One region of the uncultured Stenotrophomonas sp. genome, then DNA from elsewhere that is predicted to be linked to it. Evidence: riboswitches for the same ligand, from Rfam matches in the RefSeq annotation. Region 1 holds a riboswitch; the other holds the start of a gene.
What was found. A riboswitch is a leader RNA that binds a small molecule or an ion and turns the genes downstream of it on or off. The one in region 1 is predicted to bind cobalamin.

Region 1 (4,412 bases):
TAGTGGGCAGCAGCACGGTGGCCACAGTCGTTGATCTGGTTCATGTCCTTCCAGCGCGAGATGCCCAGCGAACTGCTGATCACCGGGAAGCCATGTTCATGCGCATACAGCGCGGTGCGCACGAAGCGCATGTCGAAGCACATGGTGCAGCGGATGCCGCGCTCAGGCTCGTTCTCCATGCCACGGGCGCGGGCGAACCAGTTGTCGGTGTCGTAGTCCGCGTCGATGAAGGGCACGCCATGCTGTTCGGCGAAGCGGATGTTCTCCTGCTTGCGCAGCTCGTACTCGCGTGCCGGGTGGATGTTGGGGTTGTAGAAGAAGATCGTGTAGTCGATACCCGAGGCGGTAATGGCTTCCATCACTTCGCCGGAGCAGGGCGCACAGCAGGAATGCAGCAGCAGCTTGTCGTGGCCGCCGGGCAGGGTGAGGGTGGGGCGGATGAAATCGGTCATGCGGAAATCCATTGACCCCGCTACCGGCAACGGCGGCAGCGGGGTCCTTGTGCAACAGTGGAAAGGTCAGGCGGCGTTGGCGTCGGCGGTCTCGGCGCGCAGCTGGTGCGCCGCCGCTACGAGCGCTTCCAGCGCGGCCCGCGTCTCCGGCCAGCCGCGGGTCTTGAGCCCGCAGTCCGGGTTGACCCAGATCTGCTCGGGCCGCAGCACCTCGGCGGCCTTGCGCAGCAGCGAGAGCATCTCTTCCTTGTCCGGCACGCGCGGCGAGTGGATGTCGTACACACCCGGACCGATCTCGTTGGGGTACTGGAAGCGCACGAAGGCATCCAGCAGTTCCATGCGCGAGCGCGAGGTCTCGATGGAGATCACATCGGCGTCCATTGCCGCCACCGAGTGGATGATGTCGTTGAACTCGGAGTAGCACATGTGGGTGTGGATCTGGGTTGCATCGCGCACGCCACTGGCGCTGATCCGGAATGCCTCCACCGCCCAGTCCAGGTACTCGCGCCACTGTGCCCGGCGCAGGGGCAGGCCTTCGCGAATGGCGGGTTCGTCGATCTGGATCACGCCGATGCCGGCCGCCTCCAGGTCCAGCACCTCATCGCGCAGCGCAAGGGCGATCTGCCGGCAGGTATCGGCGCGGGCCTGGTCATCGCGCACGAACGACCACTGCAGCACCGTCACCGGCCCGGTCAGCATGCCCTTCATCGGCCGGTCGGTGAGCGACTGCGCGTACTGCGACCAACGCACGGTCATCGGCTGCGGGCGGGTCACGTCGCCGTAGATCACCGGCGGCTTCACGCAGCGCGAGCCGTAACTCTGCACCCAGCCGTTCTTGGTGAAGGCGAAGCCGTCCAGCTGCTCGCCGAAGTACTCCACCATGTCGTTGCGCTCGAACTCCCCGTGCACCAGCACGTCCAGCCCGATCTGCTCCTGGATGCGCACGCAGTGCTCGGTCTGGCTGGCCATGAACGCATCGTAGTCGGCGTCGGGGAGGGTGCCGGACTTGTTGCGTGCGCGGGCCTCACGAACTTCCAGCGTCTGCGGGAACGAACCAATGGTGGTGGTGGGGAAGCGTGGCAGCTTCAGTGCGGCGGCCTGGGCCAGGTGGCGCTGTGGGTAGCGGCTGTGGCGCTGTGCATCGGCCGGGGTCAGTGCGGCCAGGCGCGCGGCCACGGCGGGGTTGTGCACCCGCGGCGAGCGCTTGCGGGAGGCGATGCGCTCGCGCGCGAGCTCAAGCGCGGCTTCGGCGCGGGCCGGCGCGTCGATCGCATCGGCCAGCACGCGCAGCTCTTCCAGCTTCTGCTTCGAGAACGCCAGCCAGCCACGCAGTTCGTCGTCCAGCTTCTTCTCATGCGCCAGGTCCACCGGGCTGTGCAGCAGCGAGCACGACGGCGACAGCCACAGGAAATCGCTGCCCAGTTGGCCGTGGGCATAGCGGGCCAGCACCAGCGCGTTGTCGAGGTGGGTACGCCAGATGTTGCGGCCGTTGACCAGCCCGGCCGAGAGCACGCGACCGGGGGGCAGGACCTTGATCACCGCATCCAGCTGTTCCGGCGCGCGCACCAGGTCCACGTGCAGGCCATCTGCCGGCAGCGAGGCCGCCAGTTCCAGGTTGTCGTCCAATGCGCCGAAGTAGGTGGCCACCAGCACCTTGGGGCGGGCGGCGGTGGCCAGCACCGCATAGGCGTGTTCAAAAGCAGCGCGCGCCTCCGGGCTGAGGTCCTGCACCAGCGCCGGCTCATCCAGCTGCACCCACTGCGCGCCGGCGGCCTGCAGCTGGCCCAGCAGCTGCACGTACACCGGCAGCAGCGCATCCAGCAGCTCCAGCGCCGGGCTGCCATCGGTGGTCTTGGACAGCAGCAGGAAGGTCACCGGGCCGATCAGCACCGGCCGGGTTTCGATACCCAGCGCCTTGGCCTGGCGGTATTCGGCCAGTGGCTTGTCACCGCGCAGCGCGAAGCCCTGGCCGGCCTGCAGCTCGGGCACCAGGTAGTGGTAGTTGGTGTCGAACCACTTGGTCATTTCCAGCGCGTGCAGGTCGAAGCCATCGCGCTGCAGTCCGCGTGCCATCGCGAAATAGCCGGCCAGCGGATCGGCATCGGCCAGCGCGCGGTAGCGGGCGGGAATGGCATCGAACAGGAAGGCGGCATCCAGCACCTGGTCGTACAGGCTGAAGTCGTTGCTGGGCGGCACATCCACCCCGGCATCGCGCTGCAGCTGCCAATGCGTGGTGCGCAGGGCGGTGGCGGTGTCCTGCAGCGCTTCGGCGCTGCTCTGGCCGGACCAGTACGCTTCCAGCGCGCGCTTGAGCTCGCGTTTGGCGCCGATGCGGGGGAAACCCAGGTTGGTAACAGTGGTCATGGAACGTGTCCTCATTGCAGTAGCGGCATTGAGGAACGAAGGAACTGCGCGGCACCCACGCCATTGCTGCCGTGTCCGCCCCGCCAGCGACCTTCGCCCCCGCGGGCGAACCGGATGCCGTGAAGCGGACGCACGGGGGCAGCGCCACGCAGAACGCATGGCGGCAGGCCCCGGCAACCTCCCCGCGGACGTTCCAGGTCGAATCAGAGGACGGTCGTGTCCTCCGGCCGGGGCCGGTATTCGGGCTGATGGACACAGGCACGGGGCCCACCTACTTCCTGCCGCTTCCCAGGCGCCGGGCCCAGTGCTGTTGGCAGGTTTCGTTTCCACTCACCGCTGCGGGGCAGCTCCGGAATGGGTGCGCAAGGCACCGTCACCGGATTCCCGTTTAAACCCATCCCTTCATCTGCATGAAGAGATGGATACCATCGACGAGCACAAGGTAGGCCGAGTTGCGGCGGCGGTCAAGAGCTTGCGACTACGCCCGTGCCGCATCGGCACGGTGGCGGATCGCGGTGAGGGCGTCATCCTGGATCAATCGGCCGTTCTCCCAGACCGTGACCATGGCGTCCTCGAACCCCAGTGGCAGGCTGAAGTCGTCCATTGCGTCCGCCTCGGCCGGTACCGGCACCGTGCGGAACTGGCCGTATTCGCGGTGGCGAAGAAGACGCAGGCGGCCGCGCTTGCTCTGCTTGCCGCTATCGGTAACCGGGTCCTTGTAGACATCGATCCAGCGACCGTCCACCCGGGCGGCCGAGCATTTCAGGGCAAACTTCTGCGTGTCGCGGTCCAAGCGCTGCAGCAGCGCACCGCCCATGCCGAAGGCCACGTTGTCGGCCGCGAAACCTGCCGTGGTGATGTGCTCCAGGATGGCGCGGATGCTGTCCGGATTGACGCCGTCACCCTGGATCACCCGTACATGGTTCAGCACCTTGTAGCCCTTTGCGCTCATCGTGTGTCCAAATGCTTCATCCAGCAGCTCCAGGCACTGCAGAACCACCGTCACCGGATCGCCCGAGTCCGGGCGGATCACCACGGTGGCCCCCGAGTCGACCACCTGCTGGCGCAGCGTGCTGCCCCAGTGCTGGCGGATGGCCTGGTAGATGTCGTAGCTGTCCGATACCACCGCGACCAGCGCACCCGGCTTGGCGAACTTCGCCAGCATGTTGCGGTAGGCCTCCACCTCATTCTCGCGGCCCCAGCTGGTGATCGTGCTGTGTTCGGCGGCGGGGATGGAATAGCCGGCCATCGGTTCGTGGTAGAACGCCTGGGCAAACAGCAGGGCCGACACGGTGTCGGTACCCAGGAAGTTCACCAGGTGCGCCGCACCACCGATGGCGGCGGATTCGACACTCGACACCCCGCGGCTGCCGAAATCATGCAGCTTGAACGGCAGCTGGCCCTCTGGATCATCACTGGTAAGTTCCAGGTAGCGGCGGATGGTCTGCTTGGCATGCCAGCTGGTGGTTGCCACTGTCACCGGGTACCAGATGCGCAGCAGCATCGTTTCCAGGTACGACGGTACCCAGAACGCTTGCGGGTCGGTCGATTCGATGGTCATCAAGGCGTTGTGCACCGGCACCACGGTGCCTTCGG
Region 2 (4,412 bases), on a different contig from region 1:
ACGCGGTGGCGGTGGTGGACGACCTGCGGGCGTTGCCCGGGTTGTAGCGCGGCCGTGGTGCCGTGCCGACCAACGGTCGGCACCTACCGTGTGCGCGGGACGCCCGCGGCCGTGGCTGCGCGCACACCCGGTAGCGCCGGCCGTTGGCCGGCACCTCGCGATGCCGGCCAACGCCCGATCACTTCGGCTGGTAACGCACGCTCAAACGGTACTCACGGCCCGGCTGGTTGTACCAGGCCACCGTTTCGTAGTCGCGGTCGAACACGTTGCTGACCCGGCCCAGCACCGACCAGTCGCGGCTGATCGCATATTCCAGGCGCAGGTCCACGGTGCCATAGCCGGACAGGCGCACCGTGTTGTCGGCGTTGTCATAGCGCTTGCCGGCAGCCGTGGCGGTCACGCCGGCGCGGAAGCCGCCGAAGCTGCGGTCGATGTCCAGGCGCGCGGTGTCACGAGCACGGCGGGCCAGCCAGTTGTCGAACTGCGCGCTGCCGTCGGTGCGGTTGCGCGGGTCGGTGTGGCTGAGCTGGGCACTGACATCAAATCCGGCGAGGGCGATGGCGCCGGTCAGTTCCGCACCGCGGATCCGCGCCTTCTCCACCTGGGTCATCATGAAGGTGGTGGCGTCATAGGTGATCAGGTCATCGATGCGCGTTTCATACACGTCCAGGCCCCAGCGCCAGCCCTCGCCCTGCTGCGCGATACCGACGTTGGCGCTCTTCGATTCCTCCGGGTCCAGCCCCGGCACGCCGCTCCACGGGTCATACAGGTCGCTGAAGGTCGGCGCCTTGAACGCGGTGCCGTAGCTTGCGTTGAGGCGGAACCCGCTGCCCAGCTCCATGCCCCAGCCCAGGCTGCCGGTGGTGTGGTTGCCGAACTGCTCGTTGTCGTCGTTGCGCACGCTGGCCTGCAGGTGGTGCGCGCCGAAGCGGCCCTGGTACTGCACGAACACGCCGGTGTTGTCGCGGCTGTCGACCAGATAGCCGGCGCTGCTGCCGTCCAGGTTGTCCTCGCTCCAGTCCACGCCGGCACTGAGCAGCTGGCCCTCGGCGACGCCGACGTCGGCCTGCACCGAGGCGCTGTCGCGGTGGGTCTGCGCCGCGCCGAGCCAGGTGCTGTCGTTGTAGTTGTCCGACTCGTTGTCGGCGCGGCCGACATTCACGGTGAGCGCGAAGCGCTCGCCCGGGGTGTAGCGCAGCTTGCCGCCCAGCACCTGCTGCAGCGTCTCGGAGTAGTTGTAGTAGCCGTCGTAGTGGTTCTCGCCTTCGGCGCGCAGCGCGGTACCTTCCACCTGCAGCGTGTCGGTCAGGCTGTAGCCACCGCGCAGGCTCATCGACAGGTTGCGGTAGCCGTCGCGGTCGGGCTCGTCGGCGCCGCAGCCGGCGAAGGTGGCTGCATCGCCGCGGCAGGCATTGATGCCGTCGGTGTGCTGGTAGGCGATGTCGGTGCCGAACCAGCCGCGTGCACCGGTACCGCCGAAGCCGCCGCTGGCTTCACGCAGGCCGTTGCTGCCGCCGCCCAGTTGCAGGTGCGGGGCGAACGCGCCGGCATTGCGCCGGGTGAAGATCTGGATCACGCCACCGATCGCGTCCGCGCCGTACAGGCTGGACTGCGGTCCGCGCACGATTTCCACGCGCTCGATCTGCGCCAGCGGCAGGTCCTGCAGCATGGCCAGGCCGAGGTCGCCGGTATTGATGCGCACGCCGTCCACCAGCACCAGGGTGTGGGCCGAGTTGGTGCCGCGCAGGAACAGCGAACTCTGCTTGCCCAGCCCGCCGCTGTTGTTGAGGTTGATGCCGGCGCGGCCGCGCAGCAGGTCCTGCAGCGATGGCGCCTGGCTGCGCTCGATCTCGGCACGGTCGATCACCTGCGCCGGCGAAATGCTGTCCTGCAGTGAAATCGGGGTGCGCGTGGCGGTGACCAGGATCGTGTCAAGCGCGCTGGCATCGTCCTGTGCGGCGGCCAGCAGCGGCAGCGCGGCCAGCATGGCAAGGGAAAGGGTCTGGATCTGCAGCTTCATCGGTGACTCCATGCACCGCGCACGCCCGCGCGGCAAAGTGGGGGGCGGTGGTCAACGGAAGGCACGCGACGGTGGCGGCGCGCACGGCACTGCCTGCCGCCGCCATGCCCGCCGCATCGCAACCAGTCGTCTTCCAGGCCGGTCTCCGGGCTTGCGCGCTGATGGCGGACCATCGCACCAGGCGCCTTCCCATGCCTGCGCACAGTGACGTCTTGCCTGGCGTTTACACGCTTACCGTTGCGGGGGCAGCGCCGGAATGGCAGCAGGCAGGACCTGTTGCGTCACCGGCTTCCCGTTTCAACCTGCCGGCATGCGCCGCAGGTCACCTGAAAGTGCGCGCAGTGTAGAGCAAACCCCGCGTGCGGGCGCGGGCCGCAGGCGGTGGCAGCCGCGCAGCGGTTAGAATGCGCCTCGCTCTACTACGTGGTTCGCATGAAACAGATCGGATTGCAGCATCCTGGCCGGCAGCATCGCCGGTTCCCGCCGGCATGATCCTGGACCTGGTCCGGCACGCCACCACTGGCCGCGATGCCTACCTCGATGGCCGTACCGATCCACCACTGGAAGCGGGAAGCACCGACCGGATCTGCGCCCGCTATGCGGAGCTGGAATGGGAGCGCGTGCTGAGCTCGCCACGCGAACGCGCGCTGGCCACGGCCTCGGCGCTGGCCCTGCCGCGCGGGCTGGAGGTGATCGGCGACGAAGACTGGGAAGAGCTGGATTTCGGCGACTGGGACGGTCAGCCGCTGGAGGCGCTGCCGATGCAGGCGCTGCAGGCCTTCCACCTCGACCCGCATGCCAACCCGCCGCCGCATGGCGAGAGCTGGGGCCACTTCGAGCGCCGCATCGCGCGTGCGCTGCATCGGCTGCTCGACGACCCCGAGCCGGCGCCGACGCTGGTGGTGAGCCACGGTGGCCCGCTGCGCATGGTGCTGTCGCAGGTGTGCGGCCTGCCGATGGCGATGTGCTGGGCGCTGCGGATCGACCACGGCACGCGCGTGCGCCTGCGGGTGGAGCGCGAAGACGGTGAACTGTGGGGAGAGCTCCTCGAGCTGCAACAGGCGACGTAGAGCCACGCCCTGCGTGGCTGCGCGCGGTGCCGGACCTGCGCGCGGTGCCGGCTTCATGCAGCCACGCAGGGCGTGGCGCTACGTGCGGTCTTCGTTGTCCGATTCGAACGGGACTTCATCGCTGTCGTCATCGTTGGCCACCGTGCGGTCGTACACCGGGCCCGACGCGGGCGGCGCCTTCTTCAGCGGGTTGTCGGCGATGATCGCTTCGTACTCGGCCACCAGCTGGGTGCGGCGCGCTTCCGGCAGGTCCTGCCAGTGGCAGTCCTGCAGCGCGCCTTCCAGCGAGTAAAGCAGGTTGAGGCTGGGCTTGAAGCCGGCGCGACGTACTTTCACGAACGCGCCCACGGCGCCGGCGGCGACAAGATCCTCGGCGGTGCGCAGACCGACCTGGCGCAGCCAGGCGGCGCTCTTGGGGCCGATGTTGCGCAGCTTCGCGCTCATCCCAGCGCCTCGACGAACACCGCCGCGATCGCTTCCAGACCGGCCTGGTCATCGGCATCGAAGCGGGCCAGCACCGGGCTGTCCAGGTCGAACACGCCGATCAGGGTGTCGCCCTTGACCAGCGGCACGACCAGTTCCGAGCGCGAGGCCGAGTCGCAGGCGATGTGGCCGGGGAAGGCGTCCACGTCTTCGATGCGCTGGGTCACCCGCTGCGAGGCGGCGGCACCGCACACGCCCTTGTGCAGCGGAATGCGCACGCAGGCCGGCAGCCCCTGGAACGGGCCGACCACCAGCTCCTTGCCATCGTAGAAATAGAAACCCACCCAGTTCAGCTGCGGCAGGGCGTGGTAGACCAGCGCCGACAGGTTGGCGGCATTGGCGATGCGGTCGCGTTCACCGTGCACCAGGGCGCGGGCCTGGGCCAGCAGCTGGCTGTACTGTTCCGGCTTGCTGCCGGTGAGCGTGGAGGTATCGAACATGGCCGAAGTCTAGCAAGTGCAGCCGGCAGCGGGCCGCCCGGGCGCGGAACGCAGCGATTCCGCTGCGCAGCCGCTTTTGCAGGACCGATAATGGGCGCCCCTGTTGACTGGACCGGCCATGTCGTCGCTTGCCCCCGTGCCTGCTGCCTTCTACGTCACCGGTACCGACACCGGCATCGGCAAGACCTTCAGCAGCTGCGCCCTGCTGCACGCGCTGCGCCAGACCGGCCGGCGTGCGGTGGGCATGAAGCCGGTCGCCAGCGGCTGCGAGCTGACCGCGCAGGGCCTGCGCAATGAAGACGCCACCGCGCTGCTGGCGGCCAGCGACCCGGCCCCGGCCTATGCCGACCTGAACCCGTATGCGCTGGCGTTGCCGCTGGCCCCGGAACTGGCCGCCGC

Region 2: it holds a riboswitch for cobalamin, as region 1 does, so the genes downstream of both, btuB (TonB-dependent vitamin B12 receptor) here and metE (5-methyltetrahydropteroyltriglutamate--homocysteine S-methyltransferase) in region 1, are expected to answer to the same signal.

The regions. Positions count from the first base shown of each region.
Region 1 covers NZ_CAUQPH010000060.1:4,950-9,361, forward strand. The annotation lists gene RWO33_RS11885 (epoxyqueuosine reductase QueH) at 1-452, opposite strand, end outside; gene metE (5-methyltetrahydropteroyltriglutamate--homocysteine S-methyltransferase) at 519-2,816, opposite strand; cobalamin riboswitch at 3,030-3,261, opposite strand; gene RWO33_RS11895 (nicotinate phosphoribosyltransferase) at 3,295-4,412, opposite strand, start outside.
Region 2 covers NZ_CAUQPH010000036.1:4,204-8,615, reverse strand. The annotation lists gene gph (phosphoglycolate phosphatase) at 1-47, shown strand, start outside; gene btuB (TonB-dependent vitamin B12 receptor) at 179-2,020, opposite strand; cobalamin riboswitch at 2,139-2,365, opposite strand; gene RWO33_RS08965 (histidine phosphatase family protein) at 2,509-3,090, shown strand; gene RWO33_RS08960 (TfoX/Sxy family protein) at 3,169-3,534, opposite strand; gene RWO33_RS08955 (GAF domain-containing protein) at 3,531-4,013, opposite strand; gene bioD (dethiobiotin synthase) at 4,132-4,412, shown strand, end outside.